DNA from 4 places in the Streptomyces sp. NPDC101166 genome. Region 2 is predicted to be linked to each of the others. Evidence: riboswitches for the same ligand, from Rfam matches in the RefSeq annotation. Region 2 holds a riboswitch; each other region holds the start of a gene.
The links. A riboswitch is a leader RNA that binds a small molecule or an ion and turns the genes downstream of it on or off. The one in region 2 is predicted to bind cyclic di-AMP.
Positions count from the first base shown of each region.

Region 1: another riboswitch for cyclic di-AMP. It lies ahead of ACIRS4_RS04510 (peptidoglycan DD-metalloendopeptidase family protein); the one in region 2 lies ahead of ACIRS4_RS23600 (transglycosylase SLT domain-containing protein).
Region 3: another riboswitch for cyclic di-AMP. It lies ahead of ACIRS4_RS18895 (NlpC/P60 family protein); the one in region 2 lies ahead of ACIRS4_RS23600 (transglycosylase SLT domain-containing protein).
Region 4: another riboswitch for cyclic di-AMP. It lies ahead of ACIRS4_RS13675 (M23 family metallopeptidase); the one in region 2 lies ahead of ACIRS4_RS23600 (transglycosylase SLT domain-containing protein).

Region 1 covers NZ_JBIWPF010000002.1:29,587-36,769, reverse strand. The annotation lists gene ACIRS4_RS04515 (alpha-galactosidase) at 719-2,815, shown strand; cyclic di-AMP (ydaO/yuaA leader) riboswitch at 3,122-3,280, shown strand; gene ACIRS4_RS04510 (peptidoglycan DD-metalloendopeptidase family protein) at 3,285-4,280, shown strand; gene ACIRS4_RS04505 (DUF6250 domain-containing protein) at 4,459-5,184, shown strand; gene ACIRS4_RS04500 (SGNH/GDSL hydrolase family protein) at 5,311-6,096, shown strand; gene ACIRS4_RS04495 (TetR/AcrR family transcriptional regulator) at 6,192-6,794, opposite strand; gene ACIRS4_RS04490 (Glu/Leu/Phe/Val dehydrogenase dimerization domain-containing protein) at 6,881-7,183, opposite strand, start outside.
Region 2 covers NZ_JBIWPF010000013.1:130,005-137,187, reverse strand. The annotation lists gene ACIRS4_RS23620 (polysaccharide deacetylase family protein) at 1-441, opposite strand, end outside; gene ACIRS4_RS23615 (glycosyltransferase) at 438-1,940, opposite strand; gene ACIRS4_RS23610 (GNAT family N-acetyltransferase) at 1,990-3,078, opposite strand; gene ACIRS4_RS23605 (HAD family hydrolase) at 3,254-4,078, shown strand; gene ACIRS4_RS23600 (transglycosylase SLT domain-containing protein) at 4,111-4,581, opposite strand; cyclic di-AMP (ydaO/yuaA leader) riboswitch at 4,585-4,773, opposite strand; gene ACIRS4_RS23595 (polyprenyl synthetase family protein) at 5,372-6,382, shown strand; gene ACIRS4_RS23590 (outer membrane lipoprotein carrier protein LolA) at 6,724-7,183, shown strand, end outside.
Region 3 covers NZ_JBIWPF010000010.1:32,288-39,470, reverse strand. The annotation lists gene pcrA (DNA helicase PcrA) at 1-1,511, opposite strand, end outside; cyclic di-AMP (ydaO/yuaA leader) riboswitch at 1,780-1,953, shown strand; gene ACIRS4_RS18895 (NlpC/P60 family protein) at 1,962-3,152, shown strand; gene ACIRS4_RS18890 (hypothetical protein) at 3,214-3,567, opposite strand; gene ACIRS4_RS18885 (NlpC/P60 family protein) at 4,071-5,150, shown strand; gene ACIRS4_RS18880 (hypothetical protein) at 5,370-6,104, shown strand; gene ACIRS4_RS18875 (LuxR C-terminal-related transcriptional regulator) at 5,995-6,762, opposite strand; gene ACIRS4_RS18870 (PspC domain-containing protein) at 6,759-7,183, opposite strand, start outside.
Region 4 covers NZ_JBIWPF010000006.1:178,397-185,579, forward strand. The annotation lists gene ACIRS4_RS13660 (GNAT family N-acetyltransferase) at 1-1,225, opposite strand, end outside; gene ACIRS4_RS13665 (HPr family phosphocarrier protein) at 1,403-1,684, shown strand; gene ACIRS4_RS13670 (GntR family transcriptional regulator) at 1,964-2,656, opposite strand; gene ACIRS4_RS13675 (M23 family metallopeptidase) at 2,888-3,649, opposite strand; cyclic di-AMP (ydaO/yuaA leader) riboswitch at 3,663-3,830, opposite strand; gene ACIRS4_RS13680 (M16 family metallopeptidase) at 4,023-5,411, opposite strand; gene ACIRS4_RS13685 (M16 family metallopeptidase) at 5,408-6,775, opposite strand; gene ACIRS4_RS13690 (DNA topoisomerase (ATP-hydrolyzing) subunit A) at 7,082-7,183, shown strand, end outside.

The DNA of each region.
Region 1 (7,183 bases), on a different contig from region 2:
CGCCACCGCACGTCGAACGGCCACCTCCCGAGGCCGCTTCGGCGGTGCCCGCCCGTTCTGTGCGAGGCCGCTTCCCCGGTGCGCGCCCGTTTCAAGCGAGGCCGCTTCGGCGGTGCGCGCCCGTTTCAAGCGAGGCCGCTTCGGCGGTGCCCGCCCGTTCCACGCGAGGCCGCACAGACAGTGCGCCAAGGCCCGGCCGAGCCCGCCCACGCACCGTGAACAGGCCCGACCCAGGCGGCGCCCGCCCAGCTCCGTACGCGGCCCGACCCACGCGGCGCCTGTCCGGGCCGTGTGAGCCCGGCTCACGCGCTGGGTGGGTCCGGATTCCGAGGCCGGTCATGCTGGGTTTGCTCGGTCCCGTGCGGGGCTCGGCTCACGTGGCGTCTGCCTGGGCCGTCTGAGCCGGGCTCAGACGCTGGGTGGGCCCGGGTTTCGAGGCCGGTGGTGCTGGGTTTGCTCGGTCCCGTGCGGGGCCCGGACGTGGCATCCGCCCAGGGCCATGTGAGCCCGGCTCACGCGCCGGGCGCTCCTGGGTCCCGAGAGGCCGGTCACGGCCCTGTGCGAGCTCCGGCTCACCCTGCGTCCTCCGGTCCGCCCGAGGCGGCCCACCCGGCGTCACCCGTTCCCCCGCAGCGCGTCCCGTGACGTTTGCTCAGTGAACGCCGACGTCGGATGATGTCGACGATTGATCGCACCTGTTCGAATCAGTGGGGGTTTCATGTCCGAGTCCGACGCCGACGGCCGTACCTGGCTCCTCTCCGGGCCCGCCAGCAGCTACGCCGTCCATGTCACCGAGACCGACGAGCTCGTGCACCTGCACTGGGGCCCCCGGATGGAGCTCGCCGACGCGCAGGCGCTGGCCGTGCGCCCGCTGCCGGACTACTGGGCCTTCGAGTCCCCCCTCGACGGCCGCGAGGAGTACCCCGTGGAGGGCGGGGCCCGCTTCGTGCGGCCCGCCCTGTCGGTGCGCACCGCCGGGCGGCGCGGCACCGAGTGGAGCTTCGTCGGCCACGAGACGCACGGCGGCGAGGAGGGCGACGAGCTGCGGCTGCGCTTCCGCGACGGCCGGCTGGCCGTCACCCTGCACTACCGGATGCGGGGCGACGTCGTGGAGCGCTGGGCGACGCTTCGCCACGAGGGCGAGCAGGGCGACGAGCCGCTGGAACTGCTGCGCGCCGACTCCGCCGTCTGGACCCTGCCCGACCGCGACGGCTGGCGGCTGTCCCAGCTGCACGGCCGCTGGGCCGCGGAGTCCCGGCTCACCCGCGCGCCCCTCACCTATGGCGAGAAGGTCATCGGCAGCCGCCGAGGCCACACGAGTCACCAGCACCTGCCCTGGGTCGCCCTGGACGCCGACGCCACCGAGGAGCGCGGCGAGGTCTACGGCTGCGCCCTGGGCTGGTCCGGGTCCTGGCGGATCTCCGTCGCCCAACTGCCCGACGCGCGCGTGCAGATCACCGGCGGAGCCGGCTACGACGACTCGGGCCTGCTGCGGCTCGCGCCCGGCGAGGAATTCACCACCCCCGTGTTCGCCGGCCTGTGGACCGACGAGGGCTTCGGGGGCGCCAGCCGCGCCTGGCACGCCTACCAGCGCGCCCATGTGATCCCGGACGCCGAGCGCGACCGGCCGGTGCTGTTCAACTCCTGGGAGGCCACCTACTTCGACATCTCCGAGGAGCAGCAGGCCACCCTCGCCCGCCGCGCCGCGGCCGTCGGCGTCGAGCTGTTCGTGGTCGACGACGGCTGGTTCGGCGCGCGCACCGGCGACCACGCGGGGCTCGGCGACTGGACGCCCAACCCCGACCGCTTCCCCAAGGGCCTGAAGCCGCTCGCCGAGTACGTGCACGCGCTCGGCATGCAGTTCGGCATCTGGGTCGAGCCCGAGATGGTCAACCCGGACAGCGACCTGTACCGGGCGCACCCCGACTGGGTGCAGTTCCAACCGGGACGCAGGCGGACGGAACTGCGCAACCAGCTGGTCCTCAACCTCGCCCGCGAGGACGTCCAGGAGTACCTGTGGCAGCGCCTCGACACCCTGCTCTCGAGTGCGCCCATCGACTACGTCAAGTGGGACTTCAACCGCTGCTTCACCGACGCCGGCTGGCCGGACGACCCGTATCCGCAGCGGCTCTGGGTGGACCATGTGCGCGGTCTGTACGCCCTGTTGGACCGGCTGCGGGCGGCGCACCCCGGCGTCGCCTTCGAGTCCTGCTCGGGCGGCGGCGGGCGGATCGACCTCGGGATCATGAGCCGTACGGACCAGGTGTGGACCTCCGACAACACCGATCCGCTGGACCGGCTCGCCATCCAGCACGGCTTCAGCCAGATCCATCCCGCGCGAGTGATGGCCGCCTGGGTCACCGACAGCCCCAACACCCAGCTCAACGGCCGGGTCAGCTCGCTGCGGTTCCGGTTCGTCAGCGCGATGGCGGGAGTGCTCGGCGTCGGCGGAGACCTGTCCGAATGGACCGAGGAGGAACTCGCCGAGGCCCGGCACTGGGTGGATCTCTACAAGGAGATCCGGCCCCTCGTCCAGCACGGCGATCTTCACCGGCTGCGCGCCCCCGAGGGCGGGCTGAGCGCGGTGCAGTACGTGCGCGGGGAGGACGAGAGCGTCGTGCTCGCCTGGCTCCAGGCGCAGCGCTACGGCGAGCCGGCGCCGGCGGTGCGGTTGCGCGGCCTCGACCCGAAGGCGTCGTACGAATGCCTCGAAACGGGCGAAGTGCACCGAGGTGCGGTGCTGTTGCATCACGGGTTGCGCACGGGACTGCGCGGTGACCTCGATGCGACGGTTATCCGCCTGCGTCGCATCTGAGTGCTCTGTCCGAATTTGAAGTCCTTCATTCAACTCGGTCTGAAATAAGGGGCGCTGGAGCGGTGCGGCGTGAGCAGCGTCATATTCGTGACCGTGCGTCGTTGGTCATGTTCACGTAATTCATGGAGTTTTCATGGGTGTTTCCGCAGAATCCGTCACCTGGTGCACGCAGTGTGACGGGAGTGCGGCGCAGCGGATCACGTCGAGGGCGTCACCGGCGCAACCTTCGCTTGTCGCCGCGTGTCCCAGTCGCTTACGTTTCACGCCAATCCGGACGGACGCCGAATCCTGCCGCCGACCGGAACCCGCAGACACTCACCCGTCCACGGCAGGAGCGGGGGACCCACAGGCACGACCGCCTGTTCCGGTCTCCGGAACAGGCTTGGGGTAAAGCCGCGCTCCGGCGCGGCCGGGCATCTCCAGCCCGCACCCGACAGCTCACCTCGCAGGCGCCGGAGAGGAACCCGCCATGCCCGCGAAGGGTAAGCACCGCCGTCCCAAGGCCCCGCGCTTCAGCCGTTCCATCGCCGCCGCCGGCACCGGCGGCGCGGCTCTCGCCCTCCCGCTCATCGGCGCCGCCGGCGCCCACGCGGCCCCCGCCCAGTCGGCGGCCCAGTCCGTCTCCTCCGTCTCGGACAAGCCCGTGCAGACCGTTCCGGTCGCGCAGCGCACGGCCGCGACCGACGCCCCGGCCGCGGCGAACACCACGACCTACACGGTCCGGTCCGGCGACTACCTCTCCAGGATCGCGGACGAGCAGCACGTGCGCGGAGGCTGGCAGAAGCTGTACGCCGACAACCGCGAGGTCGTCGGCGAGGACCCCTCGCTCATCCACCCCGGTCTGAAGCTGTCGATCGGCAAGCGGGCGGGCGGTTCCGCGGGCAGCGCCGGTTCCGCCGGTGACACGGCGTCGAAGAGCTCGCGCTCCGCGCACTCCTCGAAGTCGTCCGCCTCGAAGTCCTCGGCGTCCTCGAAGTCGTCGCACTCCTCGCACTCCTCGAAGTCCGCCACGAAGGCGTCGGCCGGGCAGAGCGCCCACGGCGGCGGCAACGTCTCCGGTTTCCACCTCCCCGTGTCCAACCCCGCCGTCGGCACCCCGTACCGGATGTCCGGCAGCATGTGGTCCAGCGGCTACCACACAGGCGTCGACTTCGTCGTCCCGACCGGCACCTCCCTCAAGGCCGTCGGCGCGGGCACGGTCGTCTCCGCGGGCTGGGGCGGCGCGTACGGCAACCAGGTCGTCATCCGGCTCGCAGACGGCTACTACGCCCAGTACGCCCACCTCTCCGCGCTCTCCGTCTCGGCCGGCCAGAGCGTCTTCGCCGGCCAGCAGATCGGCCTCTCCGGCGCGACCGGCAACGTGACCGGGCCGCACCTGCACTTCGAGATCCGCACCACGCCGAACTACGGCTCCGACGTCGACCCGGTCGCCTACCTCCGCTCGCACGGCGTCTCCGTCGGCTGAGAGGGGGCCCGGCGGCCGCCGCGAGTCCCTGATCGTCGTATCGCGGTCTCGTGGCATGGCTCCCGCGGTGTCGACAGCGGTGGCGGAGCGAGGGCACAGTGAGCTCCGCCCCTCGGCGGGCAAGCGCTTACCCGCGCTGTCCGCCGTACTCCGCGCGTCACAAAGGAGCCGTTCCCCCATGACGACCTCGCGCAGAGCGTTCGGCGCCCTGGCCGCCGGCGCCGCCCTCGCCGCGATCGCCCCCGCGGTCACCGCGAACGCCGCTCCCGTCGACGGCCGAGCGCCCCGGCGCCGTCGGCTGGTCGCCCACGACGACTTCCGGCACGGCCTGTGCCGATGGGCCGTGGAACTGGAGAAGGGCGGCACGGTCGCCGCCTCCCGGGGGACCCTCGAGGTGGACGTGCCCGCCGGCGCGACGATCTGGTACCGGAAGCGGCTCGAAGGACCGTGCGTCCTTCAGTACACCGCGACCCCCGTCTCCGCCGGCGGGGCCAACGACCGCGTCTCCGACCTCAACAACTTCTGGAACGCCGTCGACGTCCGCTCCCCGGACGACCTCTTCGCCACGTCCAGGGGCGGCGCCCTCGCGGAGTACGACCACCTCGAGACGTACTACGTCGGCTACGGCGCCAACTCCAACACCACGACCCGGATGCGCCGTTACGTCGGCCGGCCGGGAGAGCGGCCGCTGCTGTACGACTACAGCGAGCCGCTGCTCGTCGCGGGCGAGCCGAACCGTGTCCGCATCGTCTCCGACGGCTCCACGGTCCAGTGGTGGAACAACGGGCGGCTCGTGTTCGACCACACCGACCCCGAGCCCTACACCGGCGGGCACTTCGCGTTCCGCACCACGTGGAGCCACTTCCGCATCAACGACTTCCGCGTGTGGTCCCTTATTCCTTGATTGGCAAATTCTTTAAGAGTGTCCTTTCTCACCGCCAGTCAACCCCTGCCTACGGTCGCGTAGGTCACATTCGAAGGTGAATCATGCACGGTTGTGGCAGACGATTCGAAGAGTGACAGCAGATCAGTGATCGGGTCGTACGTGGCGGTGGGGGACAGCTTCACCGAGGGCGTCGGCGACCCCGGGCCCGACGGGGCGTTCGTCGGCTGGGCCGACCGGTTCGCGGTACTGCTCGCGGACCGGCGGCCGGAGGGCGACTTCCGGTACGCGAACCTCGCGGTGCGCGGCAAGCTGCTCGACCAGATCATGGCCGACCAGTTGCCGAGGGCCGTCGAACTCGCGCCCGACCTCGTCTCCTTCTGCGCGGGCGGCAACGACATCCTCCGTCCGGGCACCGACCCGGACGAGGTGGCCGAGCGGTTCGAGCGGGCGATCGCCGAACTCACCGCCGTATGCGGCACGGTCATGGTGACGACCGGCTTCGACACCCGTGGCGTCCCCGTCCTCAAGCACCTGCGCGGCAAGATCGCCACGTACAACGGGCACGTCCGCGCCGTCGCCGACCGCTACGGCTGTCCGGTGCTGGACCTGTGGTCGCTGAGGTCCGTGCAGGACCGGCGGGCCTGGGACCACGACCGGCTCCACCTCTCCCCGGAGGGGCACACGCGCGTGGCGCTGCGCGCCGGCCAGGCGCTCGGCCTGGAGGTCCCGGCCGACCCGGAGCAGCCCTGGCCGCCGCTGCCGCCCCGCGGCGCCCTCGACGTCCGCCGCGACGACGTGCAGTGGGCGCGCGAGTACCTCGTGCCGTGGATCGGCCGCAGGCTGCGCGGGGAGTCCTCCGGGGACCACATCACGGCCAAGGGCGCGTTGTCGCCGGACGACATCAAGTTGTGGATCGAATCGGTGGCGTGAGGGGCCGTCCGGCGGAGGGACCGCGTCGGCGTGAGCGGTCCCTCCGCGCGGCCGACCGTGCGCGGGGGGGCGTCCACACGGACGCTTCCGGCCGCTCAACTCCCCGTCGGCAGGCCGAGTTCCCGGATGAGCGTCTCCTCGACCCAGTCGTGGGCCTTCGCCCGGGACACCGCGCCCTGGTAGGACGTCAGCTGTACGGCGAGACCGTCGAGCAGGGCCGTCAGGCGCAGGGCGGTGCCGGACGGGTCGGGGCAGCGGAACTCGCCCGCGGCCACGCCCTCGGCGATCACCTCCGCCAGCGCCGCCTTCCACTGCCGGTCGAGATCACGCGCGACCTCCCGCAGCGCGGGCTCGCGCAGTGACACCGCCCAGCCTTCGATCCACAGCCGCCAGCCCTTGGCCTGGCCCGTGGGCGCGTACCAGCGCACGGCCGACCGCAGCCGGCTCAGGGCCGTGGCCCGGCGGCCCAGCAGCTTGCGCAGCCGGGCCAGATCGTCCTGGGCGGCGTGCGCGAAGGCGGCGGCGACCAGTTTCTCCTTGGTCTCGAAGTGGTAGAGCACGAGCGCGTTGCTCACCCCGAGCGACCCGGCCACGTCGGCGATCCTGACCGCCGCGACGCCCCGCGCCTCGATCTGCTCGATGGCCGCCCGCAGCAACTCCTCACGCCGCTCGGCCACACTCAATCGGACTCTCGCCACGCGGCAACCCTACACACCCCCCGCGACCTGCGCCGACGTGCTCACAGCCCCTTCGGACGCCCACCCCGGCACCCGTGCGCCCCGCCTCAGCGGTGACCGCCGAACCGTCGTGTGATCGCCGGCAGGCGCTGGGCGGCCAGGGCGTGGGCGGCGGCGCGAGGGGTCGTGCCGTCGCTCTCCGCGCGCGCGAGGACGTCTTCGACCAGCGCCCGCATCGAGCGGCGTGTGTGCGCGAACGCCTCGTCCGCGTCCGCGCCGATGTCGCCGAAGAGCGTCCACCACCACCAGGCGTTGGTGCCGGAGTTGACCACGACGTCCGGCAGCACGCACACCCCGCGCGCGTGGAGCGGTTCCTCCGCCGCCGCGAGGACGGGCATGTTGGCGGCCTC
Region 2 (7,183 bases):
GGTGTCCAGCTGGGCGTGGGTGACCGTGTGACTGCCGATCTCCATGCCGGACTGCTCCAGCCGTGCCGCGTCCGCCAGCGTCATCATCGGCGCGGGCGGCAGCAGACAGCGGCCGCCGGGGGCGATGGCGCCGGTGGTGAGGTAGGCGGTGGCGGGGAGCCCGCGTCCGGTCAGTGCCTCGGCGGTCGGGCCGGGCAGGTCGGCGAAGCCGTCGTCGAAGGTGAGCAGCACCGGCCGGGCCGGCAGCGGCACCCGCCCCGCGAGGTGGTCGGCGAGCGCGCTGACGGTGACGGGTGTACGGCCGCTGTCGACGACGGCGTCGAGATGCCGGCCGAACTCCTTCGGGCCGACCGTGAACTCGGCGATCCAGTCCGGAGGGTCGTCCATCACGGCGTGATACAGCAGCACCGGTACGGACGTCGGGGTCGTGGCGGCGGTCATCGCGCACCTCGCGGCGGCGTGAACGGCCCGTCCAAAGACCGCCGAAGGGGGCCGCCGAGGGCTCGCCGGGCGCGGAGATAGCCCACCGGTCCGTACAGCATCCCCCTGCGCTGCAGCCGTGACAGCCGCCGGGGCCAGTCGTGCGTCCGCTCGTCGTGTCCCCCGGGCGCACTCCGCGCACCGGCTTCCTCCCCGGCGCTCGCAGCCGCATGAGCGCCGCCGCCCGCACCCGTGCGCGCCTGCGTCTCGGCCTCCGCCTCCCGGCCGGCCGTCAGCGTCCGGGCGTGGGCGAGCCCCCGGGGCAGTCGGGCGAGGAAAGCCGGGAGGAGGGAAGGGCGGTTGACCAGGAGGGCGGTGAGGTAGGCGGTGAGGCCGGCGCCGTAGCCGTACGCCTGGTTCTCCAGGTCGCGCCAGGTCTCCCGGTGGTGGTGCCAGACCAGGGCCAGCGGCGTGTAATGCAGCCGGTGGCCCTGGGCGAGGACGCGGACGAACCCGTACAGGTCGTCGCCCCCTCGGGCCGGGGTGCCGGCGCCGGTCGCCGGGTCGAAGCCGCCGACCGCGCGCAGCAGGTCCGCCCGGAACGCCATGTTCGCGCCGGAGCCGAACCGGCCCGCGGCGAAGGGGAACAGCGGCTCGTCGGCGGGCGGGTCGTACGGGTCGTACGTCCGTGCCGTGAAGCCCTTCGCGAAGCCGCCGTGGCTCTCCAGCAGCACCTGGGCGGGGGTGCGCAGCCGGGCGGGCAGGATCAGTCCGGTGACGCAGCCGAGACCGGGGTCGGCGGCGAAGGGCGCGGTGAGCTCGGTGAGCCAGCGCGGGTCGGCGACGACGTCGTCGTCGGTGAAGGCGACGACCTCGCCGTGCGCGGCCGCGACGCCCCTGTTGTGCGCGACGGCGAGACCGGGCACCGGCTCGGTGACGTGGCGGACCCGCTCGCCGTACTTGCGTTCGACCAGGTCCCGGGTGGTGTCCGTGGTCGGCGCGTTGTCGACGACGACGATCTCGAAGTCGGGATGGTCCTGGGCGAGCAGGGAGTCGAGCGCGTGCGCCAGCCGGTCGGCGCGCTCGCGGGTGGCGATCACGACGGTGGTGGACGGCGCGGGAGGCGTGGGGACGGTGGTGGACGGCGCGGGAGGCGTGGGGACGGCGGTGGACGGCGCGGGAGGCGTGGGGACGGCGGTGGACGGCGCGGGAGGAGTCGTCGGCGCCGGCCGTCGGCCCGCCCGCTCCCGGGCCAGCGCGGCGAGGACCGTCCTGGGGTCGGCGCCCTCCGGGACCCGTCCGAGCAGGGTGCCGACCGGCCGGCCGCCGCTCCTGACCAGGAGGAACACCTCGCCGTGCGTGACGGGCGCGCTGCCGGGCCCGGGCCTCAGCGTCACCTGCGCACCGGCGTCCCCGCCGGCCTCGGTGTACCCCTCGGGGAGGTCCAGTTCGGCCACCTGAACCGGACCGATGTCCAGGAACCTCCGGATCTCCCGCTGTACACGCGGCGCACGCGACACGATGTCCTCCCCTCTCCCGAACCGCCGGCCCCTCCCCGCCAACCGCCCCTCACCTCCCCCGGATCCTGCCCGCGCCCTTCAGCGCCCGGTTCGCCGCCGCGGCCAGCCTCGGCCGGCTGCGGACGAAGTGGTGGGCGCGGCGGGACGGCTCCCGGCTGAGCCAGTGCAGCGCGGCGCCCGTCCACGGCCGCGTCCACGCCCCCTCGTACACGGGCAGCTCGCCCGTTCTCAGCGCGTCCTTGTACTCGGCCGCCCCGCGCCCCAGATCCAGCAGGCCGATCCCCTCGGCGGCGGCCGCCTCCGCCATCCGCAGATGCAGCACCAGACCCGGCGAGTACTTCGCGAACTCCGGGTCGTAGGCGGGGAACCAGCAGGCCAGGACGGTCGTCGACCGCAGCCCGAAGTGGGCGGCGACGGGCCGCCCGCCGGCGTAGAGGACGGACAGCGCGCCGGAGCAGTCGGGGGCGCGCGTCTGTGTCGCGAGCCGGTGCACGAGCCGGGTGATCCACTGTCGGGCGAACCGGTCCCGGCGGCCGGTGCGCCGGTACTGGGCGGACTTCCACGCCATGAGCGTGCGCAGCGCGGCGGGATCCCGTTCGTCGAACACGAACCGCAGCGCTCCGGCCTGCCGTCCGAGCCTGCGCTCCTTGGCCAGCGTCGTCTTCAGGAACTTCGGCGACTGGGCGCGCAGGACGGACTCGTAGGTCTCGTACCCCTTCTCCACGTCGATGACGTAGGAGGCGTACTCGGCCGCCGCGTACCGTGTGAACAGGCCCTGTTCCGCCTCCAGGTTGTCGAAGGCGAAGCTCGACAGGGAGCAGGCACGCATCAGTTCGGCCGCGTCGAGCCCGAGCCCTGGGCTCAGTACGGCCCCCTGCGCGTCGCAGACGCCGTACGCGAGGGCCTGTCCCTGACCCAGCGGGCCCCGCTCGTGGGGCAGGAAACCGGCCGGTTCGCGCCCCTCGTACACCACCGCCACGCGCGTGCGCGGGCGCACACGCCCCACGGCGGCGGCGAATTCGGGTTCCATGAAGGGGTTCCGTGGAGCGGTCGACGCCGCGCGCAGCGCGCGCCACCGCTCCCGCTCCCCCTCGCCGAGATCCTCCGGATCCGACACACGAATACGTCCACTGCTCAACCTGACCCCCCGATCAAGTCCCCCCGGACACTGTGGACGGTACCCCTCCAGACGGTGCGAGCGGTAGGTAGCGGACCATGTTGTTGCCAACCGGTGCAGAACCGCCCTTTCCCTCCCTCCGGAACGGTTGAATCGGCGGTGAGTTGAGGGTGTCCGGGATCCGTATTCTCTGGTCATGGCCGCACCTCACGCATATGCCGCGCGCTCCGCGTACTCCCTCATCGCCACCGACCTGGACGGAACACTGCTCCGCGACGACGACACGTTCTCCGACCGGTCGCTCGACGCGCTCGCAAGGGTGGCGGCCGCCGGCGCCCGCCACCTTGTGGTGACCGGCCGCCCGGCGCCACGGGTGCGGCCGCTGCTGCGGATCCTGCGGAGCAGGGGGCTCGCGGTGTGCGGACAGGGCGCGCAGGTGTACGACATCGGGGCGGACCGCCTGCTGTGGTCGGTCACCCTGGACCGGGAGCTGGCCGAGGTGGCCCTGGGCAAGATCGAGGCCGAGGTCGGTCAGGTGTACGCGGCCGTCGACCAGAACGGCGTCGACGGGCTGACCCTCATCGAGCCGGGCTACCGGATGCCGCACCCGACCCTGCCGGCCCTGCGGGTCGGCTCGCGGGAGGACCTGTGGTGCGAGCCGATCAGCAAGGTGCTGCTGCGCCATCCCACCCTGTGCGACGACGAGTTGGCGGCGACGGCCCGCTCGGTGGTCGGTTCGCTCGCCACCGTCACCATGTCGGGGCCGGGCACGGTGGAACTCCAGCCGTCCGGCGTCACCAAGGCGACGGGACTCGCCCTGGCCGCCGAGCACCTGGGGCTGCGGCCACAGGACACGCTCGCCTTCGGCGACATGCCCAACGACATCCCCATGTTCGACTGGGCGGCGCGCGGCGTGGCGATGGCCAACGCCCATCCCGAGCTCAAGGCGGTGGCCGACGAGGTGACGGCGTCGAACGAGGACGACGGCGTGGCCGTCGTCCTCGAACGACTCTTCCCCTAGGCGCACGGGTCCTACGGGTTCCAGGGGTACCCCTAGTACGCGCCGAAGACGTTGTCGATGGAGCCGTACCGGGCGGCGGCGTAGTTGCAGGCGGCGGTGATGTTGGCGACCGGGTCGTACGGGTCGTACGCGGTGCCGGCGACGTGGTACGCGGCGAAGGTCGGGTCGATGACCTGGAGCAGGCCCTTGGACGGGGTCCCCTTGGCCGCGTTGGAGTCCCACAGGTTGATGGCGTTCGGGTTGCCCGAGGACTCCCGGATGATGTTGCGGTAGATGCCGTGATAGGTGCCCGGGATCTTCTTCTCGGCCATGATGGCGAGCGACTGGCGGATCCAGCCGTCCAGGTTGTTGGGGTAGCCGGCGAGCGTGGTCTCGGGGACGGCGGTGGTGGCCGCCGAGGCGGTGCTCGCTCCGGCGAGGGGAAGGGCGAGCGCGGCGACGCCGGCGCAGGCGACGGCGATGGCACGGGTGAAGCGGCGGCGGTGCTGAGCGGCAGCGGACATGGGGACGTTCCTCTCCGGCGCCTGCGGGGTGAGCTGTCGGGTTCGGGCGGGAGCTGCCCGGTCGGCGCCGTGGGGCACGGCGACACGACTTCACCCCGAGCCGGACCGGTACATGCGTGACGTACTGCGGTCCGGCGTTCTGCCTGGGTCCCCCGCTCCTGCCGTGCGCGAGTGGTTCGTCGATGGGAGTAGCCGGACGGCGGCAGGATGAGGCGTCTGTCCGGCTGGCCGGGAACGTATGCGAGAGCACATGTCCGAAACAAGTGTCGGAGTCGTGGAAAACCCCTATTGACCTTGGTCTGGTGTTTATGGGCTGCTTGATCCTTTGCATTCGGCAAGAGTCAACTCGCGTGACGCCGCAGGGGATCCGGGGGCGTGCGACCACCCGTGTCTCCGCCGGTGAAGTGAGCCAACTCACCCGTGATGACAAGGGTGACTAAATCGGACATCAGGTTCCAAGTCCCTTTTAAAAGGGCGTGAGCGAAATCCGATGGAATTCACGGAGCGGAATGTCTGATTTGATGCTCTGGTTCCGATTTATTTAGTGCGCGCCGTGAGATTCGGCACACACCGGTGGACGTCGCCGGCGGGCGGGGTGGGGGGTGGTTTCCGGGGTACCGGCGCTTCGCGAGCCGGACGCGGCACCTCCCGGTCGAGCGACGTGGGGCCGGGGGACGTGGGGGCTTATCGGTGATCGAAACATGACCGGATACGCTGACTTGAGTGATGTCAGCGACCTATCGACAAACCGTGTAAGCGCCAGCGGACACCAGCAGACAGGAGACCCCTCGTGACCGTCGTCGGGCCGTTTGGGCTGAGCGTGCGGGACCAGGCTCTGGAAGCCGATGTCCAGGCCGGATTGGCGGCTGTCGAGGAAGGCCTGTTCGAGGCCACCAAGAGCGCGGTCCCCTTCATCACCGAGGCCGCGCAGCATCTGGTGAAGGCGGGCGGGAAGCGGTTCCGGCCGCTGCTGGTGATGCTGTCGGCGCAGTTCGGCGACCGGCACGCGCCGGGCATCGTGCCGTCCGCCGTGGTGGTCGAGCTGACCCACCTGGCCACGCTGTACCACGACGACGTGATGGACGAGGCCGAGGTGCGGCGCGGGGTGTCCAGCGCGAACACGCGGTGGGGCAACTCGGTCGCGGTGCTCACCGGCGACTTCCTCTTCGCCCGCGCCTCCCACATCCTCGCCGACCTCGGGCCCGAGGCGGTCCGGGTGCAGGCGGAGGCGTTCGAACGGCTGGTCACCGGCCAGATCCTGGAGACGGCAGGTCCCACGGACGGCCGCGACCCGGTCGAGCACTACCTCGACGTGCTGGGCGGCAAGACCGGCTCGCTGGTCGCAGTGGCGTGCCGCTTCGGCGCGATGATGTCCGGCGCCGACGAGACGGTCGTCGACGTGCTCACCCAGTACGGGGAGCGGCTCGGGGTCGCCTTCCAGCTCGCGGACGACGTCCTGGACATCGCCTCGGACTCGCACGAGTCGGGGAAGACGCCCGGGACGGACCTGCGGGAGGGCATCCCCACGCTGCCGGTGCTGCGGCTGCGGGAGCGCGCGGACCGGCTGTCGATGCCCGAGGACATCGCGCTCTGCGAACTGCTCGACTCCGACCTCAGCGACGACGCACGGCACGCGGAGGCGCTGGCCGCCCTCCGGGCCCACCCGGCGCTGGAGCAGGCCCGCGCGGACACCGTGCGGTACGCCAAGGAGGCGCGGGCCGCGCTGGCGCCGCTGCCCGACTGCGAGGCGAAGCGGGCGCTGCTGGAGCTGTGCGACGCGGTGGTGCACCGGGCGGGGTGACGCCGTGGTGCGCCGGGCGGGGTGCCGCCGTGGCGCACCGGCGGGTGACGTGGTGGTGCGCCGCGAGGGGTGACCTGGTGGTGCAACCGGACGGGTGACGCCTCCTCACCCATGGGCGCCCCCATCCCCTACGGGTCCCTCCACCCGCCCAACCCCCGTGTCATACCGCAGGCGTACGCGGAGTTGCGCCCTCGGGTTGACGTATCGAGGCGGGTTGTTTGGTCATATGGAAACCACGGAAATCACCACCGCTCACCGATTCGGGTGAGAATGGCGGCTTGTGGTGGGGACCGTCGCACCCGAGATGACCAGCCGCCGCCGACGACGGAGGTAAGGCACACATGGCACCGTTCGCATCCGACGACCGCACGCACGCCGGGGAGGCCGACGACCTGCCCGTCGGACGACGCAAGGCCGTGCGGTACGTCGTCCCGGTCACCGTGGTGGGCGTCGCGGCGGCGACGATCGGGCTCGTCCCGGCGCTCGCCGACTCGGGCGACCCCGACCTGCCGAAGATCACCGCACAGCAGCTCATCCAGAAGATCGCCGCCTCGGACGTCCAGCAACTGTCCGGCACCGTGAAGATCACCACCGACCTCGGCCTGCCCGACCTGGGCGGACTGGAGAGCGGGCTGCTCTCCGGAGCGGCCGGCAAGAAGGGCGACGCGTCGTCCGCCGACCCGTCCGCCAAGCTGACCGAACTCGCGGCCGGCACGCACACCTTGCGGGTCGCCGCCGACGGCCCCGACCGGCAGAAGCTGTCGCTGCTGGAGAACGCCGCCGAGTACAGCCTCATCCACG
Region 3 (7,183 bases), on a different contig from region 2:
GCCTCGGCGCGCTCGCCGATGCCGCGCTTGGGCACGTTGAGGATGCGGCGCAGCGGCACCGAGTCCTCCGGATTGGCGAGGACCCGCAGGTAGGCCAGGACGTCCCGGACCTCCTTGCGCTCGTAGAAGCGGACGCCGCCGACGACCTTGTAGGGCAGGCCGACGCGGATGAAGACCTCTTCGAAGACACGGGACTGCGCGTTGGTGCGGTAGAAGACGGCGACGTCCTTGGCCTTCGCGTCGCCCGCGTCCGTGAGGCGGTCTATCTCGTCGGCGACGAACTGCGCCTCGTCGTGCTCGGTGTCGGCGACATAGCCGGTGATGCGCGCGCCCTCGCCCGCGTTGGTCCACAGGTTCTTGGGGCGGCGGGACTCGTTGCGCTCGATGACCGCGTTGGCGGCGGACAGGATCGTCTGGGTGGAGCGGTAGTTCTGCTCCAGCAGGATCGTCGTCGCGTCCGGGTAGTCCTCCTCGAACTGGAGGATGTTGCGGATGGTCGCGCCGCGGAAGGCGTAGATCGACTGGTCGGCGTCGCCCACGACGCACAGCTCGGCCGGCGGCACGTCGTAGGTGCTGGGCGGCACGTCGACGGGGTGCTCGGAGGTGCCGACGAGCTCGCGGACCAGGGCGTACTGGGCGTGGTTGGTGTCCTGGTACTCGTCGACCAGGACGTGCCGGAAGCGGCGGCGGTAGTGCTCGGCAACGTCGGGGAACGCGCGGAGGAGGTTGACCGTCGTCATGATCAGGTCGTCGAAGTCGAGGGCGTTCGCCTCCCGCAGCCGCGACTGGTACATCGCGTAGGCCTGGGCGAGGGTCTTCTCGAAGCCGTCGGCGGCCTGGGCAGCGAAGTCCTCCTCGTCGATCAGCTCGTTCTTCAGGTTGCTGATCTTGGCGCTGAAGGACTTGGGCGGGTAGCGCTTCGGGTCGAGGTCCAGGTCGCGGCAGACCAGGGCCATCAGTCGCTTGGAGTCGGCGGCGTCGTAGATCGAGAACGACGAGGTGAAGCCGAGCTTCTTGCTCTCGCGGCGCAGGATGCGCACGCACGCGCTGTGGAACGTCATCACCCACATCGCGTTCGCGCGGGGGCCGACGAGCTGCTCGACGCGCTCCTTCATCTCGCCCGCGGCCTTGTTGGTGAAGGTGATCGCGAGGATCTGCCCGGGGTGGACGTCCCGCTCGGCGAGGAGGTGGGCGATGCGGTGGGTCAGCACACGCGTCTTGCCGGAGCCGGCGCCGGCGACGATGAGCAGCGGCGCGCCGGCGTGGACGACGGCGGCGCGCTGGTTGTCGTTGAGCCCGTCCAGGAGCGCGGCGGCGTCGATGACCGGGCGGGGGGCGCCGTCACGGTAGTGGGCGTCCCGGTCCGGGGGCACGTCGAACTTCCCGCCGAACAGATCGTCCGGAACCGACTCCGGAGCGTGATCGTCCTCGGGCGGAGGCGGGGGCTCCTCCTCATGGCCGCGCGGGGCCTGGAGGTCCGCCAGGAAGCTGTCGTCAAAGAGGCTGCTCATCGCTCTCCGAGTCTAGGGTGCCGCACCGACAACCCGCCGCCGTCCCGGGAACATCACCGCTCGACGGGCATGAACATGATGAATCAATCGCCCAGAGCATGGAAAAGGTCACCGAACCCGCCGTATCGATCACAGAACGCCGAAGCCCTGACTGAGAGTCACGAAAATGTATCGGGGCATATCACCCATCAACCTTCACAGGGGCCACACCAGTTGGCTACCGTGCCGGGAAGGCCGTACGCCCCACACCGGCGAACCCCGCCGGACCGCGCGGCCTCCGCCGAGTCCGGCGCGCGCCCTCGCGGCAGCCGGAGCCGGGGACCCACCGAGACCTTGGGGTGAATCGGCCGCCCGCCCCGCGAGGGCGCGGCCGTAGGGCAACCCTTCCGAAGCACCCGCCCGAACCCGACAGCTAACCCGGTAGGCGGAGCACGGAAGGAGTCGCCTCCCTTGGCGTCGCAGCACCGCAAGCCACGCTCGCCGGTTACGCGCGTAGCGGGCATACGCACCCCCGCCCTCGCCACCGCCGCCCTCGCCTCCGTGGCGCTGCTCTCGCAGACGGCCCAGGCCGCGCCCTCCGCCGACGGCAAGCCGAGTCTGGAAGAGGTCGAGAAGAAGGTCGGCGACCTCTACCGGCAGGCGGAGTCGGCGACCGAGAAGTACAACGCCGCCAAGGAGAAGACGGCCCAGCAACGCACGCGCGTGGACGGCCTCCTCGACGACGTCGCCCGGCGCACCGAGAAGCTCAACGAGGCGCGCGAGGAGCTGGGTTCCTTCGCCGCCGCGCAGTACCGCACCGGCGCCTCCACGCCCGACACCGCGACCTTCCTGCTCGCGGACACCCCGCAGGACTACTTCGACCAGACGCAGCTGATGGACCGGCTGACCAGCCGCCAGAAGGAGTCGGTCGACGCCTACGTCACCGAGCAGTCGGCGACGATGAAGAAGCGGCAGGAGGCGTCCCGGAGCCTTCAGACGCTCACCACCTCCCAGAACGACCTGAAGACCGCCAAGGCCACCGTCCAGAAGAAGCTCAGCGACGCGCGCGTGCTGCTGTCGCAGCTGACGGCGCAGGAGAAGGCGCGGCTCGCCGAGATCGAGAAGCGCAGACAGCAGGAGGCCGCCCGCAAGGCGGCGGAGCTGGCGCGGCAGCAGGCGGCCGAGCGGGCGGCGCAGGAGGAGAGCGCCGGCTCCGCGGGCTCGGACACGCCCTCGTCGTCGCCCTCGGCGCCTTCGGCGCCCTCGTCGTCAGCCTCCTCCTCGACCGCCGACGCCTCGTACGGCACCAAGGCGGGGAAGGCGCTCAGCTTCGCCCGCGCGCAGATCGGCAAGCCGTACGTCTGGGGCGCCACCGGGCCCGATTCCTACGACTGCTCCGGTCTCACCCAGGCCGCGTGGAAGGCCGCCGGAGTCTCCCTCCCTCGCACCACCTACGACCAGGTCGGCGCCGGCACGACGGTCTCCCTGGCCGACGCCCTGCCGGGCGACCTGATCTTCTTCTACGACGACGTCACCCACGTGGGCCTCTACATCGGCAACGGCATGATGATCCACGCGCCCAAGCCCGGGGCGTACGTGCGCGAGGAGTCGGTGTTCTACGACGGGGAGTCCGCGATCCACAGCGTGGTCCGGCCGGCCTGAGCCGGAGGCCTCGGCGCGGGCACGGGGTCGCCGGCCGGGCGTGGCAGCGGCCCGCGCCGCGTCAGGTCCAGAGGACCGCGATGAAGACGTTGGCCACGGTCAGCGCCCCGACCAGCCCGAACAGCGGCTTCTCCACGCTCTCCTCGTCCCGCTTCACATAGACGAGACCGAGGATCACGACCAGCAGGGCGAGCTTCACACCGATCTTGATGTTGTTGACGGCCTGGTCGTCCGCCTGATTGAGGCCGACCAGGACGACACCGGTGACCAGCATCGTCGCCGCGCCGTGCAGCATCGCGGGGACGAAACGGGCCGTGCCCCGGCCCATCGCCTTCATCTGGGTGAGGAAGCCGCCGAGGAGCGCGGCGATGCCGATGATGTGCAGGCCGACGAAGAGATGGATGAGTACGTCCATGGAGCCGGATGCTAGTCAGCGGTGCGGTCGCCGCCCGACACCGGCCCACCCCTCGCGCACCCGCGCCCACCCCTCGCGCGGGTCTCGCATATATGCGCCGCATAGCAGCCCGCCGTCGGAATCTGCCCCGAAAGCGCCGCATCGGTCAGCGCAGTGCGCGAAACCGACGGCTTCGGACCGGCCCGACGACCATGTCCGGTCACCCTTCAGTCCACTGGTGTCACTTCCGTACATCTCGTTACCGACCCGACATCGCCGGGCCTAGCGTCCTCCCCCAGGTGACCGGCTCCCCACCGCCGTCCGGACCAGGGACGGCAGTCGGCCACCACCGCCGAAAGTCCGGCGGTGCGTCCGCTTCCCTGAGCGGGCCGCCGCCGGACGCGTCAGCCGCTCCCCGCGGCTGTACGTCCGTCCGCTCCCCACGGCGGGCACGGGCCCCCGGCCCGGCCCCAGCCGACGGCCGTACCGACGAGGCGGTCGTACGAAAGGACGTGCAGTCCCACGTGGCAGCGCACCGCAAGCCGAGACAGCGCTCGCTCGGCGGCCATACGGTCCGAACGGCGGCCACCATCGCCCTCGCCGGCGCGGCGGGCGCGACGGCATTCGAAGGGGCGGGGATCGCCGCTCCCCAGCCCACCCCGGCGCAGGTGAAGGCCAAGGTCGACAAGCTGTACCAGGAGGCGGAGGCCGCCACCGAGAAGTACAACGGGGCACAGGAGAAGGCGACGGCCACCGAACGGCGGCTGAAGGGCTTACAGGACGAGGCCGCCCGCAGGGAACTGCGGCTGAACACGGCGCGCGAGGCGCTCGGCACGATCGCCGCCGCCCAGTACCGCGGCGGCGGCCTCGATCCCGCGATGCAGCTCTTCCTCTCCGACGACCCCGACGCCTACCTCGACGGCGCCGCCTTCGCCGAGCGGGCCGGCGACCGGCAGTCCGGCGCCGTCGCCCGGGTCCGCGAGCAGTTCCGCGAGGTCGAGCAGCTGCGCGGCGCCGCGCGAGTGGAGCTGACCTCGCTCAAGAAGCGCCAGGCCGAACTGCGGCGGCACAAGAAGACGATCACCGGCAAGCTGGACGCCGCGCGCGACCTGCTGGCCCGGCTCACGGCGCGGGAACGGGCCGAGTTCGACGACGAGGAGCCGGGCGGCGGCACGGGCACGCGTGTCTCACGCGGCTCCGCCGGCGCCCGCGACGCCCTCCCGGCCCTCGGCTCCGCCACCGCGAAGGCGCCCAACTCCCGTGCGGCGGAGGCCGTGTCCTACGCCTACTCCAAGCTCGGCAGCCCCTATGTGTGGGGCGCGACCGGCCCGAACGCCTTCGACTGCTCGGGGCTCGTCCTGGCCTCCTACCGCTCCGCGGGCGTCGCCCTGCCCCGCACGACGTACGCGCAGATCGACGCCGGCCACCGTGTCCCGCGTTCCGAACTGCGCCCCGGTGACCTGGTGTTCTTCTACTCCGGCGTCACCCACGTCGGCATCTACGTCGGCGACGGCAAGATGATCCACGCCCCCAACCCCTCTGCCCCGGTACGCGTGGCCCCCCTCGACGAGATGCCCTTCGCGGGGGCGACACGGGTGGTGTGAGAACACCTGGACGCCTCCCGGGCAACACGCCGGGCGGCCGGGGCCGGGTGGCCGGGCTGCGACCCGACGTCGACCGACCGTCGGGTCTGCGTGGCATGGGCATGCGACGCGGTAGGTTCAGCGCGCGAAGCGAACGGCACCACGCCTGTACGTCGGCGTCGGGCAGACCGCCGTCTCGCGCCTGCCGCTCACGCCCCTGGCCCGCTCGAAAGAGGCCCGATGTCTCCAGCCGCGCTGCCGCCTCCCCCTCCCCCGCCGCACATCCGGTCCTGGCCCGACCGGTCGGCGCTGCTGGCCGACCGGGAGCGGGCGCTGGAGGAGCTGCACGGGCACAGCCTCGGTGTGCACCGCGTCCTGCTGCTGTGGCTGCTGGCGCTCGCGGCGATCATCGGCTGGGCGCTGCTGGTCCTGCCGCTGAAGCAGTTCGAGGAGCGGGACCCGACGGGCTTCCTCCTCGGCCCGGTCTTCGCCCTTCTCGGACTCGCCGCACTGACCCCCTCCGTCGTCGCCGTAGCGCTCGCCGTGCGCCGCGACCTGCAACTGCGCCGACTCCTCGACGCCTGGCTCGCCCTGGACAGCCATCCGCTGTCCGACGCCCGTCTGCGTTCCCCCGGTCTCAGTCTGTTCTGGCTGCTGTCCTCCCTCACCGTCGGCGCGATCGGCCTGTGGGCGTCCTTCACCTCTGCCGCGGGCGCCGGGACCGGCCGGTCGGCGCACGCCGACGTCGCCCTGCGCGTGGGCGCCGGCACCATCCTGTGGCTGGCGGGCCTGATCGGCGTGGTGAAAGCCGTCCGGCACTACCGGTGGGCGCTGCGGATGCTGGCGCCGGTGCCCGCCGCCGACCTCACACCAGCCGCCGTGCCGTCGCCCACCGCGTCAGCTCGTGCCGGTTCGACAGCTGGAGCTTTCTCAGGACCGCCGACACATGGGACTCGACCGTCTTCACGGAGATGAACAGCTGCTTGGCGATCTCCTTGTACGCGTAGCCGCGGGCGATCAGGCGCAGCACCTCGCGCTCGCGCTGGGTGAGGCGGTCGAGGTCCTCGTCGACCGGCGGGGCGTCGGTGGAGGCGAAGGCGTCGAGGACGAACCCGGCGAGACGCGGCGAGAAGACGGCGTCGCCCTCCTGCACCCGGAAGACGGAGTCGATCAGATCGGCACCGGTGATCGTCTTGGTGACATAGCCTCGGGCGCCGCCGCGGATCACCCCGATGACGTCCTCCGCCGCGTCCGACACGGACAGGGCGAGGAACCGCACGGGCTGCTCGGCGTCCGCCATCAACGGGGCGCAGCGGCGCAGCACTTCGACACCGCCGCCGCCCGGCAGATGCACGTCGAGGAGGACGACCTCCGGCCGGGTCGCGGTGATCACCGTGACGGCCTGGTCGACGTCCGCGGCCTCGCCGACGACCTCGACGCCGGTCTCCTCGGTCCGGCCGATCTCGGCCTGGACGCCGGTGCGGAACATCCGGTGGTCGTCGACGAGGACCACCCGCACCCGGCGTCCTCCCCCGCCGTCGCGGTCGCCGTCACCGATGGACCGCGCCGGCTCGGCCGCCCCGGCCGCTCCCGCCGTTCCGTTCGCCTCGGTGGCCTCGCTGGGGTCGCTCATGACGTCTTCTCCGCCCTCTCCATCTCCAGTTCGACCTCCGTGCCGCCCCCCGGCACCGCGCGCAGCCGCGCGGTGCCGCCGTTGCGCTCCATACGGCCGATGATCGATTCTCTGACGCCCATGCGGTCGGCGGGTATCGAGTCGAGGTCGAATCCGGGACCGCGGTCCCGGACAGACACAAAGACCGTCCTTCCCTCTACTTCCGCGTAGACCTGCACGGCGCCGCCCTCGCCACCGTACTTGGCGGCGTTCACCATCGCCTCGCGAGCGGCCTGCATCTGCGCGGCCACCCCCTCGTCGAGCGGGCAGTCGCCCACGATCACGACCTCGATGGGCACGCCGTGCTTGTCCTCCACCTCCGCGGCACTGCGCCGGACCGCTTCGGCGACCGTGTCGGGCTCGTCCGCCTCGTCCTTGCCGG
Region 4 (7,183 bases), on a different contig from region 2:
TGCCGGAGACGTCGGCGCGGTTGCCGGAGGAGATGAACGTGGACACGCCGGTGACGCCGGTGACGCCTCCGCCGCGCCGGTGCAGGCGGGACAGGAGGGCGACGCCGATGGCGCCGGACTGGGCGAACAAGCCGATGCGGCCGGGCCGCGGCATCTCCGGCGCCAGTGAGGCGTTGAGCCGCACCGTCGGTGCGGTGTTGACGATCCCGAAGGCGTTGGGGCCGATGATCCGCATTCCGTACGCGCGCGCCTGGCGGACGAGTGCGCGCTGGCGCTCGCGCCCTTCGGGGCCGCTCTCGGCGTAGCCGGCGGCGAGCACGACGAGTCCCTGCACGCCGTGTTCACCGCATTCGGCGACCACCTCGGGCACGTGCTCGGCGGGGACGGCGACGACCGCGAGGTCGACGTGTGCCTCGATCTCTCCCACGGACCGGTGGGCGGGTACCGCGTCGATCTCCTCGAGGTCCTCGGGGAACGCCTTGTTCACCGCGTACAGGCGCCCCGTGAAACCCGCGTCGCGCAGGTTGCCGAGGACGCCGCGGCCGACGCCGCCGGGCGCGCGGCCGACGCCGACGACGGCGACCGAGCCGGGGGCCAGGAGCCGTCGTACGGAGCGGGCCTCGGCGCGCTGTTCACGCGCGCGCTGCACCGCCAGGGAGCGTTCGGTGGGTTCGAGGTCGAACTCCAGACGGACGACGCCGTCCTCGAAGCTGCGCTTCTGGGTGTACCCGGCGTCCGTGAACACCTTGATCATCTTGCTGTTGGCGGGGAGCACCTCGGCGGCGAACCGACGGATGCCGCGCTCGCGGGCGACGGCCCCGATGTGCTCCAGCAGCGCCGAGGCGACGCCCCTGCCCTGGTGGGCGTCCTGCACGAGGAAGGCGACCTCGGCCTCGTCCGCGGGTGCGGAGGCGGGCATGCCGTCGGCGCCGATGCGGTCATAGCGTACGGTGGCGATGAACTCGCCGCCGACCGTGGCCGCGAGTCCCACCCGGTCCACAAAGTCGTGGTGCGTGAAGCGGTGGACGTCCTTGGCGGACAGACGCGGGTAGGGCGCGAAGAAGCGGTAGTACTTCGACTCGTCCGAGACCTGCTCGTAGAAGCTGACCAGGCGCTCGGCGTCATCGACGGTGATGGGGCGGATGCGCGCGGTGCCGCCGTCGCGCAGCACCACGTCGGCTTCCCAGTGGGCGGGGTACTCGTGCCGGTCCGGCGCGCTCTGCATGGGGCCCAGAGTACGGCTCGCGTACGACAACGGCGCGAGGCAGTCTGTGAGGACGAAACCGTGGGGTCGAGGCCGCGATCCTACGTCCGCCGGCGGAGCGGGACGAGCCCGTTCCGGGCTTGCTTCACGTGTGGAACACTGGTCTAGACAACCCTGAACAGCGAAGGGCAGCATCACATGGCTGAGCGCCGCGTCAACGTCGGCTGGGCCGAGGGCCTTCACGCCCGCCCCGCCTCCATCTTCGTCCGAGCCGCCACGGCCGCAGGCGTCCCGGTGACGATCGCCAAGGCGGGCGGCGACCCCGTCAACGCGGCGTCCATGCTGGCCGTCCTCGGTCTGGGCGCCCAGGGCGGCGAGGAGATCGTCCTCGCCTCCGACGCCGAGGGCGCGGACGCCGCCCTGGACCGGCTGGCCAAGCTGGTCTCCGAGGGCCTCGAGGAGCTTCCCGAGACCGTCTGAGCCACGCTCGCGGCACCCATGGAGCCGCGTCGCCCCACCCGGGCGGCGCGGCTTCGCCGTTTCAGCCCCCCGCAGGCCCTTCGCCGGCCACTCGCCGGCCGGCCGCAATTACCGGCAGAATTCTTGGGGAATGCGTCACCGCCGACCGGGACGGAAAAGGCCCGCAGAGGGATTCGCGGACGCCCGAAGAGCGCGGCCGGTCAATTCCGGGCGCGCAACATGAAAAGGCAGCGGAAATACGTCCCGCCGAATATCCCCTCTTTGTATACGGCTCCCGTGTTAATGCCGGCGGCCTGACATGTTGACGGCGTGTTGCGAAGTCCTCACACGCTCCGCCCCGCCCCCGCCGGCGAAGCGCAGCCGATGCGCGGCGGCGGCGCGCTCGGTGTGCAGCGCCGTGATCGCCCGCGCCCGCTCCCCGTCGCCGCGCGCCACCGCGTCCACGATCGCGCCGTGCTCCGCCCATGACTCCACCGGGTCGGCCGGCGCCTCCACCGCGTACATCCAGGCGATCTTGTGGCGCAGCCGGGTCAGCGTGGAGGACAGGGCATGACTGCCGCAGGCCTGGGCGAGCGTCTCGTGGAACCAGCCGCCCAGGGAGCGCAGATCCTCGCTGCCGCCCCGCCTGGCGCGCTCCTGACCCAGCCGGACCAGGCCGCGCAGTACCTTCAGATGCGCCTCGGTGCGCCGCTGGGCGGCCCGGGAGGCGCCGAGCGGCTCCAGCAGCAGGCGCATCTCCAGCAGGTCGGCGGCCTCCTGCTCGGTCGGTTCCGCGACGCACGCGCCCGCGTGCCGGCGCGTGACCACGAAGCCCTCCGCCTCCAGCGTGCGCAGGGCCTCGCGGACAGGGACGCGCGAGACGCCGTACCGGCGGGCGAGGAGTTCCTCGGTGAGGCGGCTGCCGCGCTCGTAGACACCCGCGACGATGTCGTCCCGGATGGCCGTGCACACCGAGTGCGCCGGAATACGCATGACCGACCTCCGCCTTTGTCCCCGTGAAACGTCGACGAGCGACGCCCGTTCCGTGACTCTATTGCAATGTGCGGGAATTTCCGATGGCGGGCCGGAATCCATGGATATTTTTTGGACAGCGGAGGCGGTGAAGCGGGGAAAGCGCGCGACCACGAAAGCCCCGGCCCGTCAGGGACGCTGTCGATGCGTCCCTGACGGGCCGGGGCTGTGGGTCCGGTGCGCCGTGCGGCGTCAGACGTTCACGCCGTGCTTGCGGAGGTAGGCGACGGGGTCGATGTCCGAGCCGTACTCCGGGCTGGTGCGGGCCTCGAAGTGCAGGTGCGGGCCGGTGACGTTGCCGGTGGCGCCCGACAGGCCGATCTGCCGGCCCGGGGTGACCTTCTCGCCGACCGAGACGCCGATGGACGACAGATGGCCGTACTGGGTGTACGTGCCGTCGCTCATCCGGATCACGACCTGGTTGCCGTAGGCGCCGCCCCAGCCGGCCTCGACGACGGTGCCGAGCCCGACGGCGTGCACGGTGGTGCCGCTGGAGGCGTGGAAGTCGATGCCGGTGTGGCTGCCGGAGGACCACAGGGAGCCGCCGGACTTGTAGCCCGTGGAGACGTACGAGCCGCTGATCGGCGGGACGAAGGTGTTCAGGCGCTTGCGCTCGGCGGCGCGGGCGGCGCGCGCCCGGGCCGCCCGCTCTTCCCTGACCTTCATGGCCGCCATGACGGCGGCCTTCTTCACCTCGGCGGCCTCCTGGGCCGCCTGCTGCTGGGCGGCGGCCTGGTCGTCGACCTGCTGGGCGATGGAGTCGCCGACGGTGACGACCGGGACGAGGCCGGTCTGCTCGACGGAGGGCGTGGGCTCGGCGGCGACGGCGGAGCCGGAGGCGACGGTGGCGATGACGCCCGTGGTGGTCAGTGCGGCGATGCTCGCCGCGCGCGCGGAGGTGCGCCGCATCCGACCGGGACGACGGTGCTTCCCGGTGGCGCAGGTGAACGCCATGAAGTTGAGCGGTCCTTTCCTTCCCTCTCGCCTACCGGGTTAGCTGACGGGTTCGGAGCAGGAAGGTCTCCTACGGACCCCCTCGCGACTCGCGCGGGCGTCCGATTCACCCCAGGGACTTCACAGGTGGGTCCCCGGCTCCCCTGGCTCGCGCCGTACGGGGACTCGGCGATGGCTGTCCGGTGCCGCGGGTGCGGCGCAGTGCCCGACGAACAGCCCGGACGAACCTAGACGCGGCCGCCTTCAATTCCCAAACGAAAGCCGCCTTTTGTAGCGCATCCCACAGGGCAGACGGGCAGTCACTCCCTCAATTCGGACATCACGGAGCCCCGATGACGCACAACGTCACCGGGGCTCCACGCGTGCCTGTGCGTCAGTCGGCCGTGACGACCTTCACCTCGCCGATGCCGAGGGCCTCGACCGGCTCCTTGATCTGCGCCGCGTCACCGACGAGCACGGTCACCAGACGATCCACCGGGAAGGCGCTCACGGCGGCCGCGGTGGCCTCCACGGTGCCGGTGGCGGCGAGCTGCTGATAGAGCGTCGCCTGGAAGTCGTCCGGCAGGTGCTGCTCGACCTGGTCGGCGAGCGTGGCGGCGACGGCCGCGGCGGTCTCGTACTTCAGCGGCGCCACGCCGACGAGGTTCTGCACCGCGACGTCGCGCTCGGCGTCGGTCAGCCCGCCCTCGGCCAGCGTGCGCAGCACCTGCCAGAGGTCGCCCAGCGCGGGGCCGGTGTTGGGGGTGTCGACCGAGCCGCTGATGGCGAGCATGGCGGCGCCCGAGCCGTCCGGAGCGGACCGCAGGACCTGTCCGAAGGCGCGCACGCCGTAGGTGTAGCCCTTCTCCTCGCGCAGGACGCGGTCCAGGCGGGAGGTGAGGGTGCCGCCGAGGCAGTACGTGCCGAGCACCTGCGCGGGCCACACGCGTGCGTGCCGGTCGGGTCCGATCCGGCCGATCAGCAGCTGCGTCTGGACGGCGCCGGGGCGGTCCACGATGACGACCCGGCCGTTGTCGTCGGCGGTGACCGGCGGCACCGGGCGCGGCTGCGCGGCGGAACCCGTCCACGCGCCCAGGGTGTCGCCGAGGAGCGCCGCCAGGTCGACGTCGGTGAGGTCGCCGACGATCACGGCGGTGGCCGTGGCGGGGCGGACGTGCTTCTCGTAGAAGGCGCGCACGGCCGCGGAGTCGATGTTCTCGACCGTCTCCGCGGTGCCCTGACGCGGGCGCGACATGCGCGCGTCGGCCGGGAACAGCTCCCTGGAGAGCTCCTTGGCCGCGCGCCGGGAGGGGTTGGCCAGCTCGTGCGGGATCTCGTCCAGGCGGTTGCGGACGAGGCGCTCGACCTCGCTGTCGGCGAACGCGGGCGCCCTGAGGGCGTCGGCGACCAGACCGAGGGCCTTGGCCAGCCGGGAGGCCGGGACCTCCAGGCTCACGCGGACGCCGGGGTGGTCGGCGTGGGCGTCGAGGGTGGCGCCGCAGCGCTCCAGCTCGGCGGCGAACTCCTCGGCGGAGTGCTTGTCGGTGCCCTCGGAGAAGGCGCGCGCCATGATCGTGGCGACGCCGTCGAGGCCGGCCGGCTCGGCGTCCAGGGGCGCGTCGAGGAGGACCTCGACGGCGACGACCTGCTGGCCGGGGCGGTGGCAGTGCAGGACGGTCAGCCCGTTGTCGAGGGTTCCGCGCTCGGGGGCCGGGAACGCCCACGGCTTGGCGTCGCCCGCCTGCGGCTGGGGGTGGAAGTCCATCGTGGCGAGCTCGGTCACTTGGCCGCCTCCTCGTCGTGGTCGTCGGCGGTGGTCGCGGCGTCTTCGGCGCTCTCCGTGCCCTCCGTGGGCTCGTACACCAGCACCGCGCGATTGTCGGGGCGCAGCCGGGCCTTCGCGACCTCGCGCACCTCCTGCGCCGTCACGTCCAGCACGCGCTGGACGGCGGTCAGGGCGAGCTGCGGGTCACCGAACAGCACGGCGAACCGGCACAGTTCGTCGGCGCGGCCGGCGACCGTGCCCAGCCGGTCCAGCCACTCGCGTTCCAACTGCGCCTGGGCGCGCTCCATCTCCTCGTCCGTGGGCCCCTCTTCGGCGAACCGGGCGAGCTCCTCGTCGATGGCGGTCTCGATGACGGGCACCTCGACGTCGCCGGAGGTCTTCACGTCCAGCCAGCCCAGGGAGGGCGCTCCCGCGAGGCGCAGCAGACCGAAGCCGGCCGCCACCGCCGTGCGGTCGCGGCGCACCAGACGGTTGTAGAGGCGGGAGGACTCGCCGCCGCCGAGGACGGTGAGCGCCAGGTCGACGGCGTCGCACTCGCGCGTGCCGTCCTGCGGCAGACGGTAGGCGGCCATCAGGGCGCGCGCCGGGACCTCCTCCTCGACGACCTCGCGCAGCTGCTCGCCGATGACGTCCGGCAGGGAGCCGTCCCGGGGCGCGGGCTTGCCGTCGTGACCGGCGATGGACCCGAAGTACTTCTCGATCCAGGCGAGGGTCTGCTCGGGGTCGATGTCGCCGACGACCGACAGCACGGCGTTGTTCGGCGCGTAGTACGTGCGGAAGAACGCGCGCGCGTCCTCCAGGGTCGCCGCGTCCAGGTCGGCCATGGAGCCGATCGGCGTGTGGTGGTAGGGGTGGCCCTCCGGGTAGGCGAGGGCGGTGAGCTTCTCGAAGGCGGTGCCGTAGGGCACGTTGTCGTAGCGCTGGCGGCGCTCGTTCTTGACGACGTCGCGCTGGTTCTCCATGGACTCGTCGTCCAGGGCGGTCAGCAGGGAGCCCATGCGGTCGGCCTCCAGCCAGAGGGCGAGCTCCAGCTGGTGGGCGGGCATGGTCTCGAAGTAGTTGGTGCGCTCGAAGCTCGTGGTGCCGTTCAGGGAGCCGCCCGCGCCCTGGACCAGCTCGAAGTGCCCGTTGCCCGTGACCTGGGCGGAGCCTTGGAACATCAGGTGCTCGAAGAGGTGGGCGAGTCCGGTGCGCCCCTTGACTTCGTGGCGCGATCCGACGTCGTACCAGAGGCACACCGCCGCGACGGGGGTCAGGTGGTCCTCTGAGAGCACCACGCGCAGGCCGTTGGCCAGGCGGTGCTCGGTCGCTGTCAGGCCCCCGGAGCCTGCCTGGGCTGTGGCCGTGTGACCCATGGGCATGTACGTCCCTTCCGATCGCGGACGCGGTCGTCGAAACCGCGGTTTTCCTGCCGGTCCTGCCACTGTATGCAAGCGCGCGGAGCGTCGGCGAAGTTCCCGGGCGACGTACGCCGAGAGCGAGATCGCGTAGCCTGCGGGCAGCCGTGGAGAAGGTGCCTTCCCCACAGGGCCCCAGGCAGACGCCCGGGTCCCGGCCAGCACTGTCAGTGCCACGGTCCACAATGGTCCGCGTCAGATCCCGTCACACGCCTCAGCACGCGAGCGCCCCGCAGGCGAGCGACCAGAACACAGGAGGAGCCGGCAGCGATGGCCCGCCGCAGCACGAAGACCCCGCCTCCCGACGACTCGTACGAGGAGAAGATCCTCGACATCGACGTCGTCGACGAGATGCAGGGCTCCTTCCTCGAG